Regions from separate parts of the Pseudoalteromonas sp. Xi13 genome, predicted to be linked through region 2. Evidence: predicted binding sites of a transcription regulator. Region 2 holds the regulator's gene; each other region holds the start of a gene.
The links. Region 2 encodes FliA, which starts transcription of late flagellar genes. Its sites were predicted from a motif close to CTAAAGNTNNNNNNNNNNNNGCCGATA; they were not measured.

Region 1 (9,980 bases), 1.8 Mb from region 2:
TATAACCATCGTGTTTTTTATGTGGTTTTGGCAATGCATCAGCAATAGCTCTGCCAAGTGATGGCTTTTCTGCGATATAGAGTTTCATGGGAGTTGCTCATTAACTGTTTATATGAACAGTAGTTTAGCACAGCTATTTAGAAGGTGGAGCGCTTTCTATTTTTGAGGGGGTATTACTTTTTTTAGCGAAAAGCATAATTAAAGGTAAATAACACACTATGACGGTGCCAATGTTGATAAAGGGCATTAACGTTTTGTAAATAATGGTGCTGTACGCCAAATCCCAAAGGTGACGGTCAACTAATCTGAATAATTGTAATATAGGTGCGCCAATAACCACTAACTGACCAATAACGCATTGCCATAAATAAACTTTATCTTTTATTCCCCAATAAGCTATTAACGCCATCCATATAATATCGGTAGCCGCCCATACTAAATAACGATAGATATAAATATCGTCAAACTCTCTCAAGCTAGAGGCTGTTATCCCCCCAAAGAAGAAAAAAGCGACGGTCAGTAATGCAAACCTAAAGGCTAAGTAATCTTTAAATATAAAAAATATTAAAAGAGCCGGGCTTAGCATAAAGACCCAGCTTTTACTTAAAATACTAACGAAATACAAAAACCAATCAGGCAAAATGTTTTACCTTATTTTTCTTTTGTATCGTCGTCGGTACCATCACCATTACCTGGCATATCACAATATTTAATTATAACTTTCACAGCACATCCATTACATATGTTAAGGAAATGTACTTTAAGCTAAAATAATGAACTTGCCAAGATACTTAGGCGATTAAGTACCTTAAAAAGAAACTTAATTAGAGAAATTAGCGCCCGCTACTAGCCTAGCGCACATCAATAGGGTCTGACTCTTTAGCCTTACCTTGTAAGATTGATATTTCTACTCGGCGATTTCGGCGTCTATCTTCGTTTGAATCATTCGGCACAAGTGGACGAGTATCAGCACGCCCTACTACCATCATACGGTTTTTATCAAACCCTTGTACCGTTTGTAATTCGCTTGCTACTGCTACAGCACGCTTTGACGATAAGTCCCAGTTATTAATATATAACTCGTTAGAAACCTGAAAATCATCGGTGTGACCCGATACCGTAATTTCACCAGGTACATCTTTTAATAACTCACCAATATCTTGAATTATGGGCTTAAACTTAGGTTGTAAAAAAGCACTGCCAGAGGGAAATGAGCCATTTTCACGGATACGAATAATGATTTGCTGCCCTAAAGATTCAAGCTCGATTGCACCGTCGATAATTTGTTTTTCGAGCTGTTGCGCTATTTTTTTCACTAACTCGTTAGTTTGTTCTTGATCGGCGGCTGAAGTTGCTTGCTCTGAAGATTGCTGCTGCGATGTACTACGTGACTCGCCACCACGTTTATCGCCACGTTGCTCTTGTCTACCACCAGCAGAGCTTTCATCACCCGCTTGAAACTCTAACATTTGCTGGGTCATTTCAACCGTTTGTTGCTGAATGGTTTCTATCGGGGTAGGTTCAGGCTTACCAGGGGTAAATTCCATAGCAATAACCGAGGTCCCTTTAGGGATATCTTTTACTTCTATTTTGTTTTGCACACCAAATGCAAACTTCATCGAGCCTGCTATTTGCTTAAATTTAAGTACATCCATTTCTGAAAACGCGAGCAAAAGTACAAAAAAGCACATTAAAAGCGACATTAAGTCGGCAAATGTTCCCATCCAAGCAGGCAAACCTGGGGGTGGGCATTTGCACTCTTGATCAGACATGGTTACTCCTCGGTATCTACTTTGCGCTTAGACTCAGCAAGGTAGTTTTTCAAAATACCTTCAATTACTTTCGGGTTTTGGCCATCTTGAATACCTAAAATAGCATCCAGTATTAGACGCTGGTTCATGGCCTCTTCGTCTTTACGAAGCTCAAGTTTAACCTGAATAGGAATAGCCACTACATTTGCTAAAAATGCACCATATAAAGTAGTTAATAATGCCACCGCCATTGCGGGGCCAATGGCTTTAGGGTCATCCATGTTAGATAACATAGCAACTAAGCCTATTAACGTTCCTATCATACCCATTGCTGGGGCTATATCGGCAAGTGACTTAAATAAACCGGCGCCCAGTTCGTGACGAGTTGTGGTTAAAGAAATGTCTTTTTGAAGCGTGGCACGAACTACATCAGCATCGTGGCCATCAACGAGCATATCTACACCTTTGCGCATAAAAGGGTTTGGTATTTCGGCTTCTTCGAGGGCTAAAAACCCCCCTTTACGGGCTGAATCAGCAAGTTCAACTGCTTTTTCAATCAGCTCTTCTGGCGATTCGATTTTAAACACAAATGCTTTACCAACAACTTTACCTATGCCCAAAAACTGCGACAAGGTAAAGTTTGATAACACAATAAATAGTGAGCCACCAAATACAATTACACTAGAAGGCGCATCGGCAAACATCCCCATTTCACCGCTACTACTCATAAACATGGACATGACAATTAAACCAATTGCGCCAAGGATCCCAATTATGGTTGCTAAATCCACATTTCCTCCAAAGTATTATACTTTGTTATTCAAACTTTTATTATTAACTGCTTATCGGCAAGATACTGAAATACTTAAGCCATTTTTGAAAAAAGTGTAAAACACTGTGTTTGGCCTAATTTTAGATCAAGATACCCTACTCGCCTAGCGACTGATTAATTTTATTGTACACAGTGAGCACTAATACGCATCTTATACATGGTAAAAATACGATTTAAACTGATATAACTCAAAAAACAACGATCATCCTTTGACCTAGTTTAGCATTCCCCCTAAAATTGGCTCCTAAATTTATCATGCTGGCTGAAATTAAACATGGCGACTAAAAAACCTGAAAACCTAAGTTTTGAACAAGCACTCGAAGAACTATCAACCATTGTCGGTGAAATGGAACAAGGTGATTTATCGCTTGAGCAGTCGTTAAAGCAATTTGAGCGTGGTATAGCCTTAGCTAACGCCTCAACGGGTAAGTTACAACAAGCAGAACAAAAAGTGTCTATTTTGATGGGTAATGACGAAAAAGCAGCGCTTACTTCATTTAACAACGATATGGAATAACCGTGAGCATACAAGAAAAAATAGAATGTGCTCAACAAGATGTCGTAAAGACCCTGCAACAGTACTTTGATCAACCCCTTGATACCGCACACACAGTAAAAGAAGCTACGCAGTACGGCTTATTTAACGGTGGCAAGCGTTTACGCCCCTTTTTAGTCTACGCAAGTGGTGAAATGCTCGGAGCTAATAAGCAAGATTTAGATATTCTTGCTGCTGCTATTGAGTGTATTCATAGCTACTCGTTGGTACACGATGATTTACCAGCCATGGATGATGACGACCTTCGCCGTGGACGCCCAACTTGCCATATAGAGTTTGACGATGCGCATGCAATTTTAGCAGGCGATGCACTACAAACATTAGCCTTTGAGCTTATCTCGGCTCACAATTTTACCTGCAGCGCATCAACACAAGTAAAAATGATCAGCGCACTGGCTAAAGCATCGGGGCTTGAAGGCATGGTAGGCGGGCAAGGGCTAGATATTGCAGCCACAGATAAAGTGATTACAGTACAACAGCTTGAACGAATTCATAAATTAAAAACGGGTGCCTTAATCAACTGTGCCATTACATTGGGTGCATTATGTAGCGAAAAAGCAGACAAACAAACCTTAGAAAACTTACGTGTTTTTGGGTATGCTATAGGGCTGGCATTTCAAGTGCACGACGACATTTTAGATGTTGAAGGTGACACATTTACTTTAGGTAAGCCACAAGGCTCTGATTTAGCTGCTAATAAAGCAACTTATCCGGCCCTATTAGGTATGCAAGGTGCCAAGCAAATGGCGCAAAATTTAATAGAGCAAGCGCATCAAGCATTAAACAAAATAGATGCTGATACCTCTACTCTAGCGGCGCTGGCAAACTACCTGATTAAACGTGACCATTGAGTGTTACATATACGTATTGCCATTTAGCACTGACATTATTACTCAACAGCGGTAACAACTAATAAGTTAGCACCGGTGTTAGCGAAGGATAAAATAAATACCATGACACTTGATAGTAGCAAGTATCCATTACTTAACTTGGTTGACGAACCAGCCCACTTACGCGATATAGCGCAAGATAAACTTCCTGCGTTTAGCAACGAGTTACGAGACTATTTACTCAACTCTGTTTCGCAAAGTAGCGGCCATTTAGCGTCTGGTTTAGGAACTGTTGAGCTTACCGTTGCTCTACATTATGTGTATAACACACCAGAAGATCGCCTTGTATGGGATGTAGGCCATCAAGCGTACCCGCACAAAATTTTAACGGGACGACGCGATTTAATGCATACAATTCGTCAAAAAGACGGATTGCATCCATTCCCTTTTCGTGAAGAAAGCCAATACGATACCTTTAGCGTAGGCCATTCAAGTACCTCTATTTCGGCAGCACTTGGTATGTCTATTGCGGCTCAAAAAGAAGGTAAAGGCCGCAAAACTGTTGCCGTTATAGGCGATGGCGCCATTACAGCAGGTATGGCATTTGAAGCCATGAACCACTTGGGCGATGTAAAATCTGACATGTTAATCATTTTAAATGATAACGAAATGTCGATTTCTGAAAACGTCGGTGCGTTAACTAATCACTTTGCGCGTATTTTATCTGGCAGCTTTTACACAAATATTCGCGAAGGCAGTAAAAAGTTACTCTCTGGCGTGCCTCCTGTTAAAGAGCTTGCCAGTAAAGTAGAAGAGCACCTAAAAGGAATGGTTATTCCAGGTACCTTTTTTGAAGAACTAGGTCTTAATTACATTGGCCCAATTGATGGCCACGATGTAAATATGCTCGTAGATACACTGCGTAATATGCGTAATTTAAAAGGGCCTCAGCTTTTACATATAAAAACCCAAAAAGGAAAAGGCTATAAACCCGCAGAAGCTGATCCTATTGGCTATCACGGTGTGCCAAAGTTTGACCCTAATACATCAAGCTTACCTAAATCTAAACCTGGTGCCGCCACTTTCTCTAAGGTGTTTGGTGATTGGTTGTGTGATATGGCCGAGCAAGATAAAAAATTAATGGCTATTACCCCGGCAATGCGTGAAGGCTCAGGTATGGTGCGCTTTTCAAAAGAGCACCCAGAGCAGTATTTCGATGTAGCCATAGCAGAGCAGCACGCTGTCACATTGGCCGCCGGTTTTGCCTGTGAAGGGTTAAAACCCGTTGTAGCTATTTACTCGAGCTTTTTACAACGTGCGTATGATCAACTTATCCATGATGTTGCACTGCAAAACTTACCTGTGCTTTTTGCTATAGACCGCGCTGGTATTGTAGGCGCCGACGGCGAAACACACCAAGGTGCGTACGACTTAAGCTTTATGCGCTGTATTCCAAACATGGTTATTATGGCCCCAAGTGATACTAACGAGTGCCGCCATATGCTTTATACCGGTTATAAGGCTAATTGCCCTGTAGCAGTTCGCTACCCTCGTGGTAGTGCCGGTACTGCCGATATTCAAAGCGAAATGACGCTACTAGAAATAGGCAAAGCCAATACCATTAAGCAAGGTGCTAAAATTGCTATTTTATCCTTTGGTACTTTGCTTGAAAACGCGCAACTTGCTGCAAATGAGCTAGGGGCAACGCTAGTTAATATGCGCTTTATTAAGCCACTTGATACAAGTTTATTAGATGAGCTTAGCCAAACTCATGATGTAATAGTAACGCTTGAAGACAACGCTATTTGTGGTGGCGCAGGCTCAGCGGTTAATGAATATTTAGCAGCGCAAAAAGCCAATCTAAAAGTGCTTAACTTAGGTATTCCTGATGAATTTATTAAGCACGGCACACAAGCGCAAATGCACGATGAAATGGGCTTAGGTGAACAAGGCATTTTAAATTCAATAAAATCGTTTATCGCTTAATTATTTTTGCTAGCTAGTTTTTAAAGGGAGCCCGATGGCTCCTTTTTTGTTTTTTATTTTTAAATATTTGCATCCAATGTGTATTTCTACGCGTTATCCCTATGAGGTTAACACAGTAAATAGTACGTACTGAGGAGTATAAACAGGCACGTTATTTACTTTCATTTGATGGAATATTAAAAGGTAAAAATGATGAAAAAAGCTAATTTAACTCACCTTCATACACAAAACAGTTCACTTAAACGCCCCCTTTGTTTTTCAGCATTAGCGCTTGGGATAGTACTTGGTATTTCAGGGTGTAGCGGTGATGATGGAGAAAACGGTTTAGCCGGTACGCCGGGAGTAGATGGTCAAGATGGAAGCGATGGCACAAACGGTAACCCCGGCTTTAGTGCTGCCACGTTTATTTTAGCTAATAACGGTGAGCAAAACGCAGGCACTGTTGATTTAATAAACCAGAACGCTGCCAAATTAAAAACCTTTAATACCACTGCAAATGAAGGCGTAGCCTTTGATAGCCTCGGTAATTTAATACAAGCAAGCGACAGCGAAAATGGTAGCATTAAAACTATATGCCAACTTGCCAATCGCGATGATGGTGCAAGCTTTAGCACTAATCAAGACCGTGAAATTACAGGCCCTGCCACTACACTGGTTAATCCTAAGGGCATAGCGATTGCAAAAAATAGCGGGCTGATATTTATAGCTGATTTTGGTGCCATGCAAATTACCACATTTGGCAGTGCTGCAGCGGGAGATGCCGCGCCGCTTGCTACCACTGTTACCGAAGCCGCCCCGTGGGATGTTGATTATGACCACGTAAACGACCGACTTTATGTAGCACTTACCAACGGTGATGTCGCGGTTTATGATAATTTTGTAAGCGGTGAATTTACCGCTATGCCAAGTCGTACTATTACACCAAGCGATGCCGATGGTGTGCAAATATCGGTAAATATTCACGGTATTGTTTATGATGAAACCACCAATAAACTTATTTTATCGGATGTTGGTAGCGCATCAGATGCTACCGATGGCGCGCTTTTTGTTATAAATAATGCCTCAACTGCGCAAGGTAATACATCTGTTGCACGCAGTATTTCAGGCCCTGCGACTATGTTAGGCAACCCTGTAGATATTACCCTTGAGGGTAGCGATTTACGTGTGGCCGAAAAATCAAACGATGCAATTTTAGTGTTTAGTAATATATTTGCCGGTGAAAGTGGCGATATAGCGCCCGATTTAAGTACTGCGTCTACTAAGCCAGAGTCAATTACTAACACGCTAACTCAAAGCTCAATGGCTGATATATCAGATAGTACTGAGCCTAATATGGTGCTATTAGGCGTAGCCGTATCCAGTAATCCAAGCTCTGCGGGTGATACAACAGGCCAAATTAGCCGTTTAAATACAACATTAAGTAGCGAACTTGCAAGCTATAATGCAAGCCAAACAATAGAAAGCGTTAGCTTTGATAAAGCAGGTAATAGCTACGCAACATTCGATAATGCCAGTACAGGAATGGGCGGAATCGTCATCTCTACTAAAGTGGCTTATAACCGTGATGGCGAAACATTTAACGCCAGCCAAGATAGACTGATTTCAGGAAGCAATACAGGCCTTATTTCACCTAAAGGATTAGATATTGCCTCCGATAGTGGAATGATTTTGGTGGCTGAAAATAATGAAACCACGCCGAGCATTGCTATATTTTCAAGCTGTGCCACCGGCGATGTATCGCCTCTTATGACCTTAACTTTTGCCAATAATGCACGCCCGTGGGATGTTGATTACGACAGTAACACTGACCGCGCTTTTGTTGCGCTAACTAATGGCACTGTAGCGGTATTTGATCAAGTTAAAAATAAGCTACTAAGTGGCGAGACCACAATAAGTACAGAAGATAGATTAATTACACCTGCCAATAATTCACAAGCACTAGCAGGACCTACCAATATTCATGGAATAGATTACGACTCATTAAGTGGTGCGTTAATACTTTCTGATGTAGGCAGCGCAGCCGTTGCTGACGATGGCAAAATTTATGTATTAAATAATACCGCAAATGCCTCGGGGTTAGTTAATATAAGCGCGACGATTAGCGGGCCCAATACATTATTAGGAAACCCTGTTGATATTATGTATAGCGGAACCGATTTATACGTTGCCGAAAAGTCTAACAACGTAGTTATGCGCTTTAATAATATTTTAAGTACCGCAGGGGGAGATATAAGTGCCGATGCAAGTATGGCATTTAGTGCTCCTGAGTCAGTGGCTATTTTACCAGCGTGGCTAAACCAGTAATTAAATAGCGTTACCCTCACCATGCCTAGCCTACTTTTGTAGGTTGGGCATTATCGCATCCACACTTTAATATCTGCTAAGCCATTACTTTGTAAAATACCCAGCTGCTGATCTACATTCGAATTTTGCTCAAACTCAAACGCATCTAACTGTTTATCAAACGTAATATTTGCCACACCGTCACCACCGCGTTTTTTAACCTGATGAAGCGCTATATCGGCTAAGTTTATCGACGTTTCCCAGCTTATTACTTGCCCACCTAAAAGTGGCAGCGGGTAAAAAGACCACCCCAATGAAGCCGTAATATTGGTTGTTTTACCGTTTGGTAATTGAAACGAATTTAATGCGATTGCTTGGCATAAATCAGAGGCATAGCTGTCAATCATGTTGCACTTAAAATCGCGCAGCAATAATAAAAACTCATCCCCACTCCAGCGTGCTACATAGTCAGAGCCTTGGGTACGTGAATTAAGTAGTGCTGCCATTTGTTGTAAGCAGCTATCGCCTGCTATTGGGCCATACGCATCGTTTATACGGCTAAAGTTATCAAAGTTGATAATAAGCAGTACAAGTGACTTACCTTGCGCTTGTAAAGACTGCGCATTACGTTGGAAATGCTCAATATCTTTAGGGAGCTGATCAAACAAAAAGCGGCGGCTACGTAGCCCTGTAAGCTCATCTGAGTGACTAACTAGTTTAAGCTGTGAGTTTACTTGGCCTAATTTATCGTTAGCTTGGCGCAGCTCTAATGTACGCTCTGTAACCAGGGCTTCGAGTACTTCTTGCTTACGGCGCTCTTGCGCTCTAAATACCCAAAAAATAAAGTAAAACAGTAAAATAAACCCACTAACAATTAGCAATCTAAAGTAAATAGTTTCGTCAAAGCGCTGCGGTACTACAAATGCATACTCGGCAGTTTGCGCTCTGTCCCAATCTTCGCCTTGGCGTTTTGCCTCAAGCTCAAATAAAAATGACCCCGCCGGTAAATTTGTATAAATGGCTTCTCGGCGTGCATTAGCATAGCGCCAATCACTATCTAACCCACTTAACTTATATCTAAACTCAATACTATTTGGCGCATAATAATCGATGGCGGTGTACTTTAACGTTATGTCGCGCTCATCAGTATCTAGTAAAGGCTTTTCGCCCAATGCTGCGGTAGTTAATGCACGCAGAGGTGTGGTTAGTGTTTCTACTTTAGGCTTTAATACATTTAGGCCAAATAGCTCGGTATTTTTAGGTATTTCTACAATGCCTTGTAAGCTTGGGTACCAAATTGAATAATCGGTCATGGCAACGGCATCGTGTCCTAAACCGTTACAACACTGGCTTGCTTTACCATCGAGCTGCCTATCAAAAGAAGAAATAACCTCTTCCACTTTTAAGCTCGACACCTCTGATTTAAATTGCGCTACTGGCATACGGTAAACACCTTTCATGGTACTTACCCATACACGCTTATAAGTTTCGTCATACTCTAGGCTAAAAATAGAGCCATAGGGTAAGCCGTTGGCTGCATCTAACTGTCGCCAATGCCCTTGTAAGCTTCTGTAAAATAAGCCGTCATTAAGCGAGCCAATTAAAATACCTACACCATCTATGTGTAATACGCTGGTGATGTATGCACTTTCGAGCGAGGTTTGGTCACCTATTTTTTCAATGCCACGGTCAGTAAAGTAATACGCCCCTTTACTGGTCCCGATTACACCAAAGTTTGCTTT
Region 2 (9,980 bases):
TGTCTGTATTGGTCGCTAAACTGACCAACCTATTTCGTACTAATACCAACTCGCCAACCATATTCATTATTTGATCTAAACGCTTTGTATCAACACGTACTGTGGTTTCAGCAGGTGGAGGCGTAGCTTTTTTAGGTGCAGCGCTACTCGCTGGTTTTTCAGCCACTTTAGGTGTAGGCGCAGCGGCTTTTGCCGCCGGAGCTTGTTTTACTGCAGGTGCTGGCGTAGGTTTTGCTGGCGTTTGTGCTACAGGTGCAGCCTTAGGTGGCTGCGGTGCAGGTGTGTCAGCTTCTTTTGATTCTGGTGCGGCACCTTTACCATGCAATTCATCAAGCAATGCTTCAAATTCATCATCGCTGATTTCATCATCACCGCTATCATTTGTAACAGCCGCTGGTGGTGCTGTGTGTTTTACTTCTGGCTCACTGCTTGAAGTATCTCCTGCAACCGGACCAAAACTACCTACACCGTGTAATTCATCTAATAAACTGTCAAATTCATCATCGGTTATATCTGAACTTGAATCTGGCTCTGCACTTGGTTGCGACACTGGGCTTTGCCCTTTGCCGTGTAGCTCATCGAGTAAGCTTTCAAATTCATCTTCTGTAATTTCATCAATTTGCGTGCTATCTGCTGAAGGGCTTGAACCTGCCACATCAAATAGTTCATCAAATGCAAATGGGTCTTCATCATCTGTTGCGCTAACGGGAGCTGCGGGTTCTTGTTCAACAACTTCGGGGGCTGTTTCAGTAAGCTCGTCATCCGTAGGCGGTTGACCAAGTTTGTGAAGGGTTTCTAATAATTGAGGGTCTGCTGGGTCTGGCTGTTCGCGGTTTTGAATAGTGGCAAACATTTCATTAATGGTATCTAGTGCTTGTAAAATCACATCCATTAATTCTGAATTAACAGTTCTAACCCCTTGGCGTAAGAGATCAAATACGTTTTCAGCACCATGACAGGCATCAACAAGCTCAGTCATAGCTAAAAAGCCTGCCCCCCCTTTTACGGTATGAAAGCCCCTAAAAATAGCATTTAGTAACTCAGTATCTTCTGGGTTATTTTCTAGCTCAACTAACTGTTCAGATAAAAGCTCTAGGATTTCTCCAGCCTCTACAAGAAAGTCTTGTAAAATATCTTCATCGACTTCAAAGCTCATGCAGTTACTCTCCTCTTAGAAGCCCAAACTTGATAATAGGTCATCGACCTCGTCTTGGTCAGATACAACATCATTTCGCGACTCTTTATCAATAATAGGGCCTTCAGGACCTGCTAATGTTTGTGCGGCAACCAGTTCTTCTGTTTCTTGTTGTTCTTTACTTTCAACAATGCTGTCATCTTGTGCAGCAAATGCTGTTAAAAGGTGGATTAAACTTTCTTCTACTTCTCTGACTAATTCAATTACACGGCGGATAACCTGGCCGGTTAAATCTTGAAAATCCTGCGCCATTAGTACATTGGTCATTAAAGTTTGCAACTCATCGGTTTTATGATGAGAGCTGTTCATAAACTTGTCGATGCTGTGGCATAAGGTTTTAAACTCGCCCAGCTCTATTTCGCGGTTCATAAGCCTATCCCAAGTAGGCTTAATATGTGCAATTTCATCTGCTAGCTGCTGCGCAATAGGAAGGCTTGCTTCGACCGCATCCATTGTCTTATTAGCTGCATTTTCTGTCATTTCCATGACATAGTTTAAGCGCTTTTTCGCATCCGGTATTGCATCAGTGGTTAAATCGGTTAAACGCGTATCAAGTTCAAAGCTTTTAAGGGCTTCGTGTAATTGGCGTGTTAACTTACCTACTTCAGCAAAAAGCTGCGATTGCTCTTGAGAGGCAGTATCTAAAATTAATTGATCTGCTTTATCTTGCTCACCGTTTTCTAAAAAAACGACGAGCTGACGAGCTTGTTCTAAAGTAATTTGAGGCGCAGCTGGTGCTGACATAAGCCTCTCCTCTCATTAACCTAAGCGTTCAAACACTTTTTCTAATTTAGTTTTCAAAGTACCAGCAGTAAATGGCTTAACAATATAGCCATTAACACCTGCTTGCGCTGCCGCTATTATTTGTTCTTTTTTAGCTTCTGCCGTCACCATTAAAACCGGAATATGTTTTAATTTTTCGTCAGCTCTAATGGCTCTTAGCAAGTCAATACCCTGCATGCCTGGCATGTTCCAATCGGTTACAACAAAGTCAAAAACCTGATTTTGCAACATAGGTAATGCTGTAGAACCATCGTCAGCTTCTTGAACATTCGTGAACCCTAGGTCACGCAACAGATTTTTTATAATACGTCTCATTGTAGAGAAATCATCAACAACAAGAATTTTCATGTTTTTATCCAAAACATCCTCCGGTGAGGTCTTAACCTATAATTTACTTACTACTAGTTTATCCAGTCATTGATTTTTGCTTTGAGCTTAATCATCGCCTGACCATGTATCTGACTTACACGCGATTCACTTACATCGAGTATATGCCCAATTTCTTTTAAATTCATTTCATCGTTGTAATACAAAGAAAGCACCATTGCATCTCGCTCTGGTAAAGACTTTATTGCCTCTAACAATGAATTATTAAACCGTTCATTTTTAACATTATTAAATGGTTTGTCTAGCGCTAAATCTTGACCTGCAGGGCTAATAACATCTTCATCTACCCCTAGGTCTTCTATACCAAGCACTTTACTGGAATTAACATCATTTAAAATATGATGGTATTCTTCTAGCGAAATATCAAGTTTTTCAGCTACTTCAGTATCTTTTGGTTCTCTATTTAAGCTATTTTCTAATTCTGTGATGGTTTCGGCTACTAATCGGCTTTTGCGGTGTACCGAACGTGGTGCCCAATCCCCTCTGCGCATTTCATCAAGCATAGCGCCGCGAATACGAATACCAGCAAACGTTTCAAAGCTTGCCCCTTTACTGGCGTCAAAGTTTTTTGAGGCCTCGATAAGGCCAATCATTCCCGATTGGATTAAGTCATCAAGCTGAACGCTAGGAGGAAGACGAGCTATTAAATGGCACGCCACTTTTTTGACAAGCGACGCGTGCTTTTCAACAATCACATTTAAATTTTGTGTTGATTGATATCCCATAGCTCTTTTCACCGATGTTGTCATAATCAGCCGTTTACTAGCTTCTCAATGAAAAACTCTAAATGTCCTGAAGGTTGATTAGGTATAGGCCATTTTACTGCTTTTGTCGCTAATGTTTTAAACGCGACTGCTGCTGGTGAATTAGGGAAAAGATCGACAATTACTTTTTGTTTACGCGTAGATTTACGCATATTTTCATCATATGGAATAGTCGCAACAAGCTCCATAGACACATCTAAAAAGCGGTCTGTTACTTTAGAGAGCTTTGCAAAAAGCTCTTGGCCCTCGCGCATACTGCGCACCATGTTTGCAACAATTTTAAATTTATAAACGCCATGCTCGCGGCTAAGTACTTTAATAAGCGCGTAGGCATCAGTAATAGAGGTCGGCTCATCACACACCACCACCATGACATCTTGCGCTGCACGAGAAAAACTCAGCACCATGTCAGAAATACCAGCGGCGGTATCTACAATTAAAATATCAAATTCGGTATTAAGCTCACTAAAGGCACGAATTAACCCAGCATGCTCAGATGGGGTTAGCTCCACCATACTTTGCGAGCCTGATGTAGCAGGCACGATTTTAATACCGCCTGGGCCTTCAACTAAAATCTCGTCAAGTTCGCACTCGCCTGAAAGGACATGAGATAAGTTTTTTTCAACACGTAGTCCTAGCATTACATCACAATTAGCTAGGCCTAAATCGGCATCTAATACTAATACACGATTACCCTGCTGCCCTAAAGCAATAGCAGTATTTAAAGAGACGTTGGTTTTACCCACCCCTCCTTTACCGCCGGTGACAGCGATAACTTTTACGCCGTTGTTGTTGTTTTGACTCATTTTGCGCAGGCCGCTTGCTTGATCTAATACTGTGTTAATCATACATCCCTACTGTGCTTGGCGCCACTGCTTGGTGCCTTGAATGTTGTGCTTTTGCTCTTTTTAAATACAATTGCTCAGCTTTTTTTACTAGTTTTTCAGCATTTGCAACGCGAATATCTTCTGGTACACGCTGACCATTAGTAAGATACCCTATTGGAAGACGATTTTGAATCGCTATACTAATAATCTCACCTAAACTTAATGATTCATCTAACTTAGTGAAAATACAACCGCTTAGCTGAACCTTTTTAAAATGTCTTACGGTTTCTTGCAGTACATTTATTTGTGCTGTGGCACTTAATACTAAATAACTACGTATATCTACTCGCTGGTTGCGCATTAACGTATTTAATTGCTCTGTAAGGCGTAAATCACGTTGGCTCATACCCGCTGTATCAATTAATACTAGACGCTTATTGCGTAAATGATATAAAACTTCAGCTAATTCATTGGCATCTTTTACTTGTTTAACACCACAACCAATAATACGACCATACGTTGCAAGCTGCTCATACGCACCAATTCTGTATGTATCAGTTGTGATTAGGGCAACTTTGTCGGCGCCATACTTTTGTGCGCCTAATGCGGCAAGTTTAGCAACTGTGGTTGTTTTACCTACACCAGTAGGCCCAACAAGGGCATACACACCCCCTTGGCGAAGAATTTCGTTATTGGTGGTTTGCATTTGATCTTCAACCATTTGCAATAATGCTTTCCAACCTTGCTGACGCGATACGTCATCTGGGATAAAACACGCCATTTGCTCTGCAACGTCTTTATCTATTCCCATGCCAACTAAACGGTCAATCATGCATGCACGTGTAGGGTCGCGACGTGCCATATCTTGCTGCATTAAACCCGATACTTGGTGTTCTAGTAACTGGCGAATTGCGTTCATTTCATCACGCATCGCGCTCATTTGGGCGCTTTCGTTGTTATTAGTTTGGCTACGTGGTGCAACCGGCGCATCTAAATCGTCAAAGTCTTGATCTAAATCATCAAAGCCTAGGCTGTCTGCTTGGGTTTGCATGCGTTTTGGCGCTTCATTTTCGCGAGCAAACATATTTGTCGTACGTGGCTGTGCTGGCTCTTGGTAATGCTCAGACGTATCAATACCTGATTGCGAAAACATAGAGGCTAGCTCAGGAGAGCGAGGGCGTGGCGACTGACGCTCTAATAAAGCTTGTAAGCTATCAGCTACTTTTGCTTGTGGCTCAGGTTGCGCACGCTTAGGCTCTGGCTTTACAAAGTTATGAGTAGGCTGTTGCACGGCTCTTTGCGGAGCAGGCGCTGCCTGTGGTTGTGCTGCGGCTTTAGGGGCTGCTTTGTCGTAATCTACTGCGGCAACAATTTCTACACCATTAGCGAGTTTTTTGTTCGACATAATAACGGCATCAACACCTAGCTCATCTTTAACTTCTTTCAGTGCGGTGCGTATATCTTTGGCAAAAAAACGTTTAATCTTCATGGTTCAACCCCTGTTAAAATCTTTATTGTTGGCCTACTGAGCTGACAATCTTGATCTGTCTTTCATCTGGTACCTCTTGATAAGACATCACCCTTAAACCCGGTATGGTGTACTTAACAAAGCGAGATAACACAGTGCGTAACATTCCTGACGTTAGCAATATTGAAGGTTCTCCGGCCATTTCTTGATTCTGATGCGCTTCGTTTAATGATGTTTGAAGTCGCTCAGCAAGGCTTGGTTCTATTCCGGCACCTTCGTCGCCTGCATTTTGTAATGACTGATGCAACATCTGTTCCAACTCAGGCGCCAAGGTTATGACAGGGATTTCTGATGACATTCCCACAGCGTCTTGAACTATTAAACGGCGCAGCGAAATACGCACTGCAGCTGTTAAAACATCGGCATCTTGGCTACGTGGGCCGTACTCTACAAGGGTTTGAACAATAGAGCGCATATCACGAATAGCCACCCCTTCGTTTAATAAATTTTGCAGTACTTTTACAACGGTTGTCAGTGGTAGTACTTCTGGCACTAACCCTTCTACTAAACGTGGATGGCTTTTAGCTAACATATCAAGCAGGTTTTGAACCTCCTCATGCCCTAGTAATAATGCGGCACTATTAGTTAATAACTGGCTAATATGGGTGGCTACCACAGTGGCTGAGTCAACCACGGTGTAACCTAGTGACTGTGCTTCGTCTTTTTGATCAGGCTTTATCCACACCGCATCTAGGCCAAATGCTGGGTCTTTGGTTTCAACCCCTTTAATCGGGCCAAATACTTGCCCTGGGTTGATGGCCAGTTCATCGCCATGTTTGAGTTCGCCTTCACCACTTGAAACCCCCATCATGGTAATACGGTACGCATTAGGGTCTAACTCTAAGTTATCGCGAATATGTACAGGCGGTACTAAAAAGCCAAGCTCCTGAGATAGCTTTTTACGCACCCCTTTAATTCGGTTGAGCAGCTCACCACCTTGAGATTGGTCAACAAGCGGAATAAGCCTGTAGCCAACTTCTAAGCCAATAACGTCAATTTGTTGTACATCGTCCCATCCAAGCTCTTTTTGCTCTTGCTTGTTTGCAACGCCAGTACCGGCAACGGCACCACTTTCAGCCTCTTGGGCTGCTAGAGCAGCGGCTTTTAATTTTTGCTGCTGAGTAAAGTAAGCTAAGTAGCCAAGTAGTGCGCCTAAACTTAAAAAAGCAATATGAGGCATACCCGGAACTAACCCCATAATGATTAAAATACCTGATGCGATAAATAATGATTTTTCGTTACCTAATTGGGCTTTAAATTGTTCACCCATATTATGTGATTCGTTTTGGCGAGTAACAACAATAGCAGTACCAATAGAGAGTAATAATGAAGGAAGCTGCGCCACAAGGCCGTCACCAATGGTAAGTAAAGTATATACTTCCATTGCGCGGCTAAAGCTCAAGTCGTGTTGGATCATGCCCACAAATAAGCCGCCAACAATATTAATAATTAATATCACGATACCGGCAATGGCATCGCCTTTTACAAACTTACTCGCCCCATCCATAGAGCCGTAAAAGTCAGCTTCGCGGGTTACTTCACTGCGGCGCTCACGTGCTTGCTCTGCACTAATAAAGCCAGCGTTTAAGTCGGCATCTATCGCCATTTGCTTACCCGGCATAGCATCTAACGTGAAACGAGCCGATACTTCAGAAATACGCCCAGCACCTTTGGTTATTACTACAAAGTTTATGATGATCAGAATTAAAAACACCACTAAACCTACCGCGTAGTTTCCGCCAATAACCACTGAGCCAAACGCTTCAATTACCTTACCAGCCGCATCGCCCCCGTTGTGACCCTCAAGGAGCACCACGCGTGTACTGGCAACATTTAGGGCTAAACGCATAATTGTAGCGATTAACAATACCGCGGGAAACATGCCAAATTCGAGGGGTTTCATGGTGTAAACAGTCACCAGTAAAACAACTAAGGCAAGGGCAATATTAAATGAAAATAATATATCAAGAAGAAATGGCGGCAGCGGTAAAATAACCATACCCAGCGCTGCAAGTACTAATAGCGGTGTGCCAACACCTTTGGCATACTCTTTTTTATCTTTGTTAAGTTGTTGTAATACCGCTTTAAAATCCATAACTCTACAATTCAATAAATTGACACTAGCCTGAATTTGCAATAACTATTCCAAGTATAGAGTCAGCAATAGATTCATTGAGTATTGATGCAAAATTTAAAGCAAGTGAGAGACAAGAGCGTATGGGCTTTATGGTTTGAATTTGCAGCGGCGTGTTGATATTTATAAAGTGTGGTTAGCTCAACACACTCTAATCGTATTTGAAGTCATCAGGTATGGGCAGTTTAGACTTAAGCGGAATAGGTCGTTTACCACGCCCTTTTTTAAACCGTTTAAGCTGAAATACATAGGCTAAAACTTGAGCGACAGCGGTAAATAGCTGATCTGGGATCTGTTGGCCTATTTCAGCAGTATGATAAAGCGCCCGCGTAAGCATAGGAGATTCTACAATCGGTACTTCGTTACCTTTGGCTATTTTACGAATTTGCATAGCCATTTCATCTATCCCTTTGGCAAGTACAATCGGTGCACCTGCTCGCTCAGTATCGTATTTTAGCGCCACAGAATAGTGAGTAGGGTTGGTTACAATTACGTCGGCATCGGGAACATCTTGCATCATTCTTCGCTGCGACATTTGCCTTTGTGTTTGCCTAATGCGCGCTTTAATTTGCGGATCACCCTCTGAGTTTTTGTACTCGTCTTTGATCTCCTGCATGGTCATTTTAAGTTGTTTGTTGTGGTTATAACTTTGATAAGGCGCATCTATTGCGGCAATAATCACCAAGGTGCACGACAACCCTAAAAACATCCACGAGAGTATTTCAAGGGCATGTATTATATTACTAGGTGCGCTTTCAATACTTAAATGCAAAATTTCATCAAAAAAAGTTTGAATCAAAAACACCGCAAAAATAGCCACCAGCGCAAACTTTAATATAGACTTTACAAGCTCTATCGCTGCTTGTGGGCCAAACATACGTTTAAAGCCCTTCATTGGCGACATTTTACTGGGTTTAGGTGCCGCGGCTTCCCAACTAAAATTAAAGCCGCCTAGTAAGGTATTTCCTATAAATGCTGCAATAACAATAATTAAAACAAACATCGCCATAGGAAACAGCAACGCACTGGCCACCTCACTCCACACCGCAAACATTTTAGTGGTGTCGTAGGTTTCACTGCGATTTAAAGACAGCATCCTGCCCATAATATTGTATAAGCCTTTGCCTATTTCGGGCCCATACAACAGCAACGAAATTGCAGAAAAAATAAGTACAAACATAGTCCCTAGCTCTTTTGAGCGTGCTATTTGACCTTTCTTTTTAGCATCTTCGAGCTTTTTGGAGGTGGGTTCTTCTGTTTTTTCTTGTCCTGAATCTTCAGCCATTGCCCCTCCTACACCGTACAGCCAACAAGGCTACACATTAGCTCAATCATTTTTAACCACTGAAACTCAAATTGGGTTACAAAATTACCCAAGGTAGCCCAAATAATCATTAAACCGGCAACTAATGTAAACGGAAAACCTATTGAGAAAATGTTTAATTGCGGTGCTGCGCGGGTCATAATACCAAATGAAATATTAATAATGAGCATGGCCGTAAGGGGGGCTAAAGCCAATACCAATGCAGTGGTAAACATCCAGCTGCCCCACGTTACTATGTCCCAGTAATGATCAACAGCCGACCACTGGCCGTTTATAGGCAACACCGAAAAACTATGCACCACCATTTGAATCATCATTAAATGGCCATTAAAAACAAAAAATAACAAGGTCGCTAAAATTAAGTAAAACTGGCCAACTGCAGGCACGCTCGCACCATTTGAAGGGTCTATAACAGAGGCAAAGCCCAAACCGGTTTGCATTGCCAGTATTTGCCCAGCAAGCACAAAGGTATTTAGCATTAGCGTAGAAGCAAACCCTATCGCAACGCCTATCAACATTTGCTGAATAACCACCAGCACCATTTCAAAAGAAAATAAATTAGTAAATGTTGCAGGAGGCAGCGCTGGCACCACTAAAAACGTTACCACTACCGCCAACCCCATTTTAATGCGCGTAGGTACGTTTTGCGCGCCTAAGCCCGCCATAATCATGATCATAGAGCTGATGCGAACTAAAGGCAGTAAAAAATCACTTAACCATTGAATAACAACAGAAAAAGGAAATTCCACAATTAGCCTGCAATTTCAGGAATGAGTAAAACTAGGCGGGTAAAAAAGTCCATTAGCTCTTGAGTAAGCCAATGCCCACCTACAATAAGTGCCCCAATGGTAATTAATAAGCGCGGTAAAAAACTTAGGGTTTGTTCATTAATTGAGGTTGCCGCTTGGAACACCGCCACCACTAAACCAACAAGTAAACCAGGTACCACAATAGCTGATACCAGCTTAATAACTAAAAACAGTGCATCGCTAAGAATATCAACAAAAATTTCTGGTTCCATGTTGTACTCCTAATGTT
Region 3 (9,980 bases), 710 kb from region 2:
GCTGCTGAGTGAAAAATAACTGCTCTGCCAATGCCACCAGCTCAACACTGCTATATAAACTCACTGTTACGTTGCTGGCATGCTCTTTTATTAATGTATGAGTATAGGGGCTTGCAACTGTGGCGGGGGTTGCCAATAAGCCGATGTGCTTTGTGCGAGTTACTTCAGCAGCAGGCTTTATTGCTGGCACTACGCCGACAATAGGTATTGATGTAATTTTGCGTACTTCACTCAAGGCTGATGTAGAGGCTGTATTGCAGGCTATAACAATAAGGTCGACATTAAGCGCGTTTTGCTCAATAAAATAAATGAGTGAGCATAAACGCCCTATAATAGTTTGCTGGGTTTGCGCGCCATAAGGGAGTAACGCATTGTCCATAAAGTAGCTGTACTGTGCATCTGGAATACGCTTTTGAATATGCTCAAGCACGGTGGTGCCACCTATACCTGAATCAAATACCATTATGTGGGCTGACAAACTTTGGTTCCTACTGTTTATTAAGAACGGCAGTTTGCCATGAGGTATTTATAAAAGAAAGTAGTTTAGCTTTGCTCAGACTTTAGCGCGTCGAGTGCATCGCCCGCTGAATTTAATTGGTTTAGGTTTTCAAACATTGCCTGGGTGTAATCAACTAGCTGATCGACTGCGGCTTGATCTTGGTTGAGCCACTCTATAATACCGGCAAGCTGATCTTCTAGGCCTAGTTGCGATGCTTTATCAAATGCATTTTTTAGATCGTCATTAAAAGGTGCGATCGCATCGGCTACTTCTTTTGTTGGGTTTGGCTGATATTGCTCATAACTTTTAACGGTAGCGACTGTTTTTGTTTGGCGAAGATCCATTGAAAATGCAACGAGTTGCTCACTGCCTAAGCTCAGCTCTTGTGCTTTCTCAAATGCTTCATCCAAATCACCACTAAAGAATGTTTTACTTACACCTTGTAGCTCTTCCATCATGGCATTAATAGCATCTTGCTCTTGTTCGTTTAAATCACCATTAACTGACATTGAAAAAGACAGCTCTCGAGATTGCGACGATGAGCTGGCAAACGATTCGCTGTTATTGCTTTGTTGATACCCGCTCGCTGTTTGAGACTCATATGCATCAGCAAAGCTAATACTGACCTCATCACCTTCGGCCGTTGTAAACTTATACTCGGCATTACTGCTCATACTTACATATTGTGCTTGGCTTACGCTAACACTGGCCGCTTGTGGGTTAAATAGGGTTTGCTCAAACTCATCAAGCCCCTCAAAAATGCCTTCTTTTGACTTGTCGATGCCCTCTTGCATTTCTTCGTTAAATACACCGGTGCCTTTTAGTTCATCAACCGCTTCGTCTATACCGGTTTGAACACCTGTGCGCGCATCATCTAACATATTTTTTAATTTATCGTCATCGGCACCATTGGCTTTGGCTTTATTAACTGCACCAGATACAAAGTCGAGTACATTTTTTACTATTTCATCAAAATCGAATAAAGGTTTATCGGCTTGTTTTTGCTCAACAGGTAAACCTAGTTGCTCTGCCATTTTGTCGCCAAGCACTTTTGCAGCAAGTTCTCTGCCTCGCTGTAATGAACTTTCTTGCGGAGATTGGATTGTTGGCTGCTGTAGCGCCTCTTTATTATTGAATTTGTTTACGTTGTTGTTTGGCGTATAGCCATAATTACCGATTTTCATGATCCACCTCCGTTACGTACTTAGCTTATTATCGGCTAATAGTGACAAAACTAAAGTGCATGTTTAAAAAAACAGCAACTTTATTATCAGCAAAACTAGACAAATACTGCTCGCTCCCTACAATAGCGCCGATAAATAGATCTCATAGATAAGGTAGTAGCATTAATGGCAGTGATTAAGATAGATACCACACAGTACGATACGCAGCTAAATGAAAAAGAGCAGCGTATTACGTCGCAATTTAAGCGATTTGGTGTGCAAGCGTTAGAGGTGTTTAGCTCAGAGCCAATTAACTACCGCCAACGTGCTGAATTTAGAGTATGGCACGATGGGGATGATCTATTTCATATTATGTTTGATCAGGCCACGAAAGAAAAAATTCGCGTCGACACCTTTGACCCTGCCGCGCCATTAGTTGGTGAAGTTATGCAGGTGATGATTGATAATTTAAAGTCGTGTGAAGTATTACGCCGTAAGCTGTTTCAAATCGATTATTTATCGTCATTAAGTGGCGAGATTTTAGTAAGCTTGCTTTATCACAAACCACTCGATGAGCAGTGGCTAACTGAAATAAAAGCCCTGAAAGAAAAACTGAGCAGTAAATACAATATTGACTTTATTGGTCGTGCGCGCAAACAAAAAGAAGTACTAGGCAATGATTTTGTTACTGAGCGTTTAACCGTAAACGGCCAGGAGCTTATTTATCAACAAGTAGAAAATAGCTTTACGCAACCTAATGCTAAAGTGAATATAAAAATGCTGGAGTGGGCACAAGACTTATGTAAACCACTGAGTAATGACCTGCTGGAGCTTTACTGTGGTAATGGTAATTTCTCTATTGCATTGGCGGGTTCGTTTAATCGCGTATTGGCTACTGAAATATCTAAGTCTTCTGTGCATTCGGCGCAATACAACATTGCTAAAAATAAGGTAGATAACTTAGATATAATTCGTATGTCGAGTGAAGAGTTTACCCAGGCAATGAATGGTGAACGTACCTTTTCGCGTTTAGAGGGGATAGATTTAAAAAGTTACGATTGCCAAACTATTTTAGTCGACCCTCCACGCGCAGGTATGGATACCCTTACCTGTGACTTAGTAGCCAACTACGAGAACATTATTTATATATCGTGCAACCCAGAAACGCTTGAGCGCGATTTAGATCATTTAACCCGTACTCACAATGTTAAGCGCTTTGCGATATTTGATCAGTTCCCTTATACGCACCACATAGAATCGGGTGTTTTCTTACAAAGAAAATAGTGAGTTAAATTTAAATCACTTCCATAAAAAAAGCTCCTTACGGAGCTTTTTTTGTTTTAGCAAACCTTACTTGTTCGCTAAATAGTTAATTAATTTACTAATATCTTCTGGCGCGGTAATACCAGACTCACGGCCTAGATTTAATTTGTATTTACCATTTACGATAAAGGTTGGTACGCCACGTAGCGCGCCTTTTTCTTTAAAGTAATTTTGGTCACGCTTCATTTTAGAGCTTAATGTACGTACCGAGAAGCTTTTGTATAGTTTATCAAACTTATCGCCATCAACACCCTGCGCTACAAATACATCTTTTACATCTGCAAGCTCGTTAAATTTAGCGCGCTTAGTGTGAATGTGATTAAAAATAGCCGCAACAATTTTATCTTTTTGCGGAAGTACTTCCGCGGTTGCTAGCGCTTGGCTCATCATTTGTTGGTTTTCTGGATCGCGAACACCGACAAAATCAACATGGCTCTTTTTAAATTTAACGTCTTTATCTAGCTTCGGCTTAAACTCACCAATTAACGCTTCCATGTTATTACAAGCAGGGCAATAAAATGAGAAAAACTCTTTTACTTCTGGCTTTTTAGTCGCGCGCTCTGCAACCACATCGTAATGTACGCCTTCTTCATAAGTGGCGGCTACACTGCTCGCAGCCATAGGCAGTAGTAATGCAAGTAAACCTGCTTTAACTAATTTGATCATTGTTATTGTTCTCCGAGATTAAAGTGTTAGTAAAAAAGCAACTAACTCATTCAGTTCTTGCTGGTTATTAATGGTGTTAATGTTTATTTTATATTTATCGTTTACGATAAAGGTAGGCACACCGGTTAGCGCACCTAGTTTTGAATATTTGTTTTGTTTATCTTGCATTGCACGCTCAGCTGAAATAATTGGCATGCTGGCAATGTCTTGATCAAACGTTGCGCTATCGATACCGTTAACTTCAAGCAATTTTTTAACGTCTTTCATTTGCGTTAAAGGTGCGCGCTGTACATGAATACTTTTAAAAATTTGGTCGCTGATACTTTGTGCTTGACCGTGTTTTTTACCGATTAAGTAGGCGTAGCTTAAGTTGCTTTGCGCCTGTGGTGATACACCGCCTAAAAAGTTAACGTGATTTTTTATAAATTCAGTGCCCTCAGGTAGGCTTTTTTCAATTGCCTTTGCAACAGGCTCAAATTTAAAACAATGCGGACAGTAAAACGAGAAAAATTCGGTTACTTGCAGCTCTGCGCTTTTTTCTACATCAATAACAGTATACTGGTTATCGGCTTCAAACTGTGCAGCAAGGGCTGCAAATGGTAAACATAAAAGTAGTAGGCTCAGTTTCAATTTTTTAAGCATTGGTATCTCGTGTACTTTTTAAATAAAATTTTATGGCAATAACTTCAGCGGAGCTTCTTGCAGTGCTGCAAACTGCTCTTTAAGCGCTAAAATTTGTTGCTCCCAGTATTTGTCTTCAGCAAACCATGAAAAGTTCCGTACGAACGCAGGATCACTCCATCGTTTAGCTACCCAACCCATATAGTGAATAATACGCATTGCACGAAGCGGTTCAATTAATTTGAGTTGAGTGTGGTCAAAATCACAAAACTCTTCATACGCATTTACAAGGGTGTCTAACTGTAACAGCTGTGTTTGACGATCGCCACTGAGCATCATCCATAAATCTTGAATGGCCGGCCCCTGACGAGCGTCATCTAAATCAACAAACATAAGTGCTTCGCCTGCCCACAAAATGTTACCTGCGTGGCAATCACCATGTAAGCGGATCCCTTGCACATTTTTATACTGTGCTTGCGCTTGTTCAATAACCAAGTCCAATATGGTGTAAAAAGCCGTGCTGATCCCCATAGGTACCAAATTACTTTTTTGCAGATGAACTTTAGCTGTATGCAAATATTCTTCGCAGCTAAAGGTAGGTCTGTGCTCAAATGCTTTGCTTTTAGCCACCTGATGCATACGGCCAATTAAACGACCCATTACATCAAGCTGATCCAGGTTATCAACTTCAAATTGTCGCCCGCCTACACTTGGAAATAACACAAATACATAACCTTGGTGCTCAAATAAGCTTTCTCCGTTGTGCTTAATGGGTGCAACAACGGGTACTTCGGCCTCAGCTAATTCAAATGCAAAGTCGTGCTCTTCTTGTATTTGCGCTTTGCTCCAGCGCTCTGGGCGGTAAAACTTAACAACGTAGCGCAGGCCATCTTCCGCCTTAAATTGGTAGACTCTGTTTTCGTAGCTATTAAGTGCTAATAAACCTGACTCTGCATATATACCAACGCTTTCTATTGCATCGAGAATTAAGTCGGGCGTTAAATCTTCAAAACTAAATTTACTCATGGGCTTCTTAATGTAAAAAGCGGGTTACCCCGCTTTTGTTAGTGTGTTTATCGCGCTTTAAAAAAGTTACTCGGTTGCGATATGCTTTCATCTGGGTCATTAACCGGTGAAAGTACAAAGTTAAACTCCGTCATTGGCACTTTTAAATCATACGGGTCCATTACAAGTGACAGTGGCACATTATGCGATTGCCCTGCTTGCACTGTAAATGTTTGCTTGCCAATGTACTTAAAGTTTTCAAGGCCTTGAACATCAATATTAAAGGTTTGCTCGTACTGCGCCTTGTTGATTACTTTTAATGTATAGGTGTTTTCTACCAAGCCATTAAAGTCAACACGATACAGTTGGTTACGGTCTCGTATTATGTCAAAGTCCATAGGCTTTCTAAATGCAATGTTAGCCACCAGCGCACTGGTAAGCACCACCAGTATGACCGTGTAACCTATGATTTTAGCTCGCAGTGGGTTGGTTTTATTTTCAGGTGTTTCGAGATTGCGCTCTGTAGTATAAGAAATAAGACCACGCGGGTAATTCATTTTATCCATTACACCATCGCAGGCATCAATACATGCACCACAGTTTATACACTCGGCTTGCAAACCATTACGAATATCTATCCCTGTAGGGCACACCTGTACACACAAGTTACAGTCTATACAATCGCCCATTTCTAAATCTTCGTGGGCAATTTTACGCGAACGGGGGCCTCGGCTTTCGCCGCGTTTTTCATCGTAGGTTACGGTGTAAGTGTCTTTATCAAACATAGCTGATTGAAAACGTGAATAGGGGCAAATGTGTAAACACATAATTTCACGCATCCACCCTGCGTTAGCGTAAGTACACGCTGCAAAGAAAATAATACTTACCAGCGCGTAACCACCTACGTTAAAGGTAACAAAGTCAGGGAGTAATTCACGGATAGGCGTAAAGTATCCGACAAACGAAATCGCCGTATATAAGGCAAATAAAACCCAACTGGTGTGCTTTGCTGTTTTTCGCCAAAACTTATCAAAGTCCATCGGGCGTTGATCTAGCTTTTTACGCTGATTCGCTGTGCCTTCAAACTTTTCTTCAAACCAAATAAATATAAAGGTCCATACAGTTTGCGGACAGGTATAGCCACACCATACTCGGCCATAAAAGGTAGTAACCAAAAAGAGTGCAAACGCGGCCAACATAAATATAAAGGCTAATATAGTGAAATCTTGCGGCCACAGCGTTAGCCCAAAAATATTGTACTTTTGGCCTACTAAATCAAATAACACAGCTTGCTGGCCATTAAAATTTATCCAAGGCAAGAGCATAAAGGCAAGCATGCCTAAAAAGCCTATACGCTGTCTAAGTAATTGATGAAGCCCTTTTACTGCGCGAACATAAATTCGGTTACGTGGGTTAAACCTGTCGTCTTGACGGCTTAAATCCGGTTTTTGGATTTTAACCTCTGCAGGTATATTCTTTACTTTAATTTGCTTGTCCATCGAAGTTCCTCAACGCCGCTTGGAAATAAAAACGTAGCAATATGTGCGTATTCTATACTGTAACTGTAGTTCGTTAATGGTAAGTGTGATTAGTTTAAATAATCAGCTGTTTGAATACTTTCAGATATTTCAGAAATATCTAACTGCTGTTGGCTATTATAACAATACTGGCTAAAATTACAGGTATAGATTGCTAATAATTTATTCATCTCAGTTACTTGCTTTTAAAATGCAGTTTATTACACTGCTTGCTAAATTTACCCCATTAAGATCAAGGTTTACGCATTCATGAAAAAGTTTATTATATTGGTCATTCTGATCCTTGCGTTTTTTACTATTGATCACCCACTAGTTAAAGAGCCCCGCGAAAAGCTATTAGGTGAAGGTGTGGGTTTTTTAAGTGATGCGAGCAAAATAAACCGTAGCCCAGCAGCCAATATGGCTAAAAACCGTATTAGCAGTGCGTTAAAGCTCTCTGAATCTGAGCACGAATATATTGAAAAAACCTTTACCACTGATGATTCAGTGCAGTTATTTCATTTACGTTATTGCCGCGAGCGCGACTTAAATTTATATTTTTACGAAGAGCGTTTAAATACAGTGTGTAAAATTGTATCGGATGCATTAGAACAAAAGAGAGCTAAGTAGTGGATTTTTCGCAGTTAAACAAAAAAGCGAGTGACTCTTTTCATAAACAGCGCACAATACTTAAAAAACTATCGCAAGGAAAAACCTTGCATTGTGAGCAGTGCGGCGAGGTGTTAACACTCGATTTAGCCACCAGCGAGCCGGGTAAAGGCGTTGTTAAGTGTAAAAAAGGCTGCACTGATATTATTTTAGAACTTGGCGCTTAATTATCCTAAGCGCCGTTTAATACACCTAAAGGCTACTCTTCCCACCCTTCATCTGTAATCAGCCCACTGTTTATGGCTACCACTTCAATAAGCTCGGCAAAACCTAATGCAAAGTCGCCCATTGATTCGTACTGATACTGATATAAGGCTTCGAGTGTCATGCTATTTTGCTGCGCAACTTGCACTCTTGTTTGCTCATCAACAGCAAAAAAGCTAAGCGTACTTAGCGCACTCTCTAGTGCTTCTTTGTACTCAGGCTCTAACGCGGGAGCTGTTAATAGAGGTTGTGCGTATTCTTGAGTTGCACGTAAAAAACCTTCACTCCACGCTTGGGTATAGTCTAGGTCAAAATTGGCGGGTAACTTATAACCGGTTTCAAATACTTGCTCACTAATTTGATGGTACAACGCCATAAATAAAAACAGTATTTCTTCGTCTAAATCGTTAGCCGTATTAGGCACAATATGCGCTAACCACTGGTGAACTTCTAATGGGCTTGGCGAACAAATAACCCCAAATAGATAGCCTTGGCTTTGTGTTAATGACATAGCCTGAGGTTGAGTACTTAAAAATGCACTTAATTGCTGTGCGTGTTGTTCGTTAAACTGTGGTAATTGCATTAAATCTCTTTTATTACATTAAAAATTTAGTGGGTAGCGGCCCTGTGCATCGGGGCGGCCTAAAAACTTAACCGCGTCGTGTACATCTTTTGGTAAGCTGGCATCAGGTTTAACATAGCCTGCTACTTTAAAGTCAAAGTTAGCTTTAAGTGTTGCGTCGGCTTCAAGGCCTAACGTGTTATCTGGGTCGACCAAAATAGCTATATCGCCCGACTTACAGCTTAGCATGCCACTCAGAGGCCCTATATTAAACCAGCCATTAAAGCCTTTAACATCTATATTTGGGCTAGCAATCTCGCCTTTTAATGACTCACAATAAGGCACACCTGAGGTGTACTCGTTAAGCTCTAAAATGACTCGGCCTTTAGCCGTAGCTGGTATAGGTAGTGCAATACGTTGCATGGCACGCTCCACGGTCGAGCGAATTATACCATCGGTAACTTTAACCACATTATTAAATAATCCGTAATTCACATCAGCATAGCCCGAAATATCGCTACGCTCACGCGGATTACCAAATTTTAAGTTAGCATTTAAATTACCCGTAAATAACTGCCAGCCAGAAATATCCCAGCGTACATTATTTAGCTGCTCGTCTTGATAGCGCACTTGCATCATTTGGCCTTGCCATACACTCCCTACGGTTTGCCCTATTTCAAGCTGCTTAGGTAAGTACGGCTTAGCTAGGTCTAACGCAATGGCCGCTGGTAATTTCATTATGCAAAACACAATAAAACTAATAAAAAATATCACTGATAATATTATTATTTTTTTCATTAATTACTTCTCTAGTACTAAGCGGCTTACACGTACAAACCCTGATTTATCATCTTTGCTTAAATCAAGGTTCTCTACTGTTAAGCCATGCTGATTAACCAGTTCGTCTAACCATTCTATTAATTGATTAAACTCTACCGAATCAAGCGTTAAACGTAACGAGTTATCGTTAGGCTGCATTTTACTAATAGTAATACGGTAGCGACTACGCGTTGAATTAACCACTTGGCTAATATTTTGATTGCTAATTGCCTGCGTGTTACCCGCCGCTTTTAACTTTACTATGCTTTCATCAACCCATACGAGCAGCTCTTGCTGAGTGACGTACGACTTTTTAGCTTTAAATATGGCGTTATTTAAAGGTCTAAAAATTCCCATTACTAAAACAAAAACAACAAATATACCACCAGCAACCATAATTAATTGCTGCTCTTGCTCTTTTAAAGAGCGCCAGTATTGTATTATTTGCTTTTTCATACTGCACCTCGCAGTTTAATTTCGCCTACTACAAAATCGCCATCGTTATTTAACGACCCTTGCTCAACCGTTAACCCTTGTTGCTCAAGTATACTTTTTACTTTACCAAACGTTTGAAAGTCTTTTGCGCGTGCGCGTATTCGCAGCTCATTACGGCGTTTATCGTAACGTAGGGTTTCTGGCGTAAATTCGTTTACTTGCGAAAACACGCCAACCAATTGGCTGGTCAAATCTAAAAACCCGGCTTCACTTTCGCCATTAATGGTTTTAAGCGCGCCTCTGATTTGGCTTTTAATTAAGTTAGGACGTACTTTAGTTCCGGGGAATGCTTTTTGGTATCTATCCACTACCTGGGCTTTAGCAAGCTCAACACGCGAGTTAAGTTGATTTAGTTCAACCAGCTTTATGGCAATAGTAGCAAATAAAGCAACACCGGTAATAATGGCTGCGCCTTTCCAATAACCCCACCACAGTGC

Region 1: the regulator FliA is predicted to act here: its motif matches at 2,595-2,621, upstream of pomA (flagellar motor protein PomA).
Region 3: the regulator FliA is predicted to act here: its motif matches at 1,713-1,739, upstream of EJ103_RS15175 (DUF5610 domain-containing protein).

What each region holds. Positions count from the first base shown of each region.
Region 1 is NZ_CP034439.1:828,262-838,241, reverse strand. It holds gene EJ103_RS03770 (DNA topoisomerase III) at 1-88, opposite strand, end outside; gene EJ103_RS03765 (hypothetical protein) at 134-640, opposite strand; gene EJ103_RS03760 (flagellar motor protein MotB) at 852-1,772, opposite strand; gene pomA (flagellar motor protein PomA) at 1,775-2,542, opposite strand; gene EJ103_RS03750 (exodeoxyribonuclease VII small subunit) at 2,858-3,100, shown strand; gene ispA ((2E,6E)-farnesyl diphosphate synthase) at 3,103-3,990, shown strand; gene dxs (1-deoxy-D-xylulose-5-phosphate synthase) at 4,093-5,955, shown strand; gene EJ103_RS03735 (hypothetical protein) at 6,148-8,259, shown strand; gene EJ103_RS03730 (ligand-binding sensor domain-containing diguanylate cyclase) at 8,310-9,980, opposite strand, start outside.
Region 2 is NZ_CP034439.1:2,659,469-2,669,448, forward strand. It holds gene EJ103_RS12000 (chemotaxis protein CheA) at 1-1,156, opposite strand, end outside; gene EJ103_RS12005 (protein phosphatase CheZ) at 1,172-1,939, opposite strand; gene cheY (chemotaxis response regulator CheY) at 1,955-2,338, opposite strand; gene EJ103_RS12015 (RNA polymerase sigma factor FliA) at 2,380-3,090, opposite strand; gene EJ103_RS12020 (MinD/ParA family protein) at 3,117-3,977, opposite strand; gene flhF (flagellar biosynthesis protein FlhF) at 3,970-5,445, opposite strand; gene flhA (flagellar biosynthesis protein FlhA) at 5,468-7,579, opposite strand; gene flhB (flagellar biosynthesis protein FlhB) at 7,770-8,903, opposite strand; gene fliR (flagellar biosynthetic protein FliR) at 8,912-9,691, opposite strand; gene fliQ (flagellar biosynthesis protein FliQ) at 9,694-9,963, opposite strand.
Region 3 is NZ_CP034439.1:3,370,362-3,380,341, forward strand. It holds gene murI (glutamate racemase) at 1-478, opposite strand, end outside; gene EJ103_RS15175 (DUF5610 domain-containing protein) at 544-1,683, opposite strand; gene trmA (tRNA (uridine(54)-C5)-methyltransferase TrmA) at 1,849-2,946, shown strand; gene EJ103_RS15185 (thiol:disulfide interchange protein DsbA/DsbL) at 3,013-3,651, opposite strand; gene EJ103_RS15190 (thiol:disulfide interchange protein DsbA/DsbL) at 3,670-4,293, opposite strand; gene EJ103_RS15195 (serine/threonine protein kinase) at 4,324-5,298, opposite strand; gene ccoG (cytochrome c oxidase accessory protein CcoG) at 5,346-6,776, opposite strand; gene EJ103_RS15205 (hypothetical protein) at 7,065-7,424, shown strand; gene EJ103_RS15210 (hypothetical protein) at 7,424-7,630, shown strand; gene EJ103_RS15215 (UPF0149 family protein) at 7,663-8,250, opposite strand; gene EJ103_RS15220 (type II secretion system protein N) at 8,269-9,027, opposite strand; gene EJ103_RS15225 (type II secretion system protein M) at 9,031-9,504, opposite strand; gene gspL (type II secretion system protein GspL) at 9,501-9,980, opposite strand, start outside.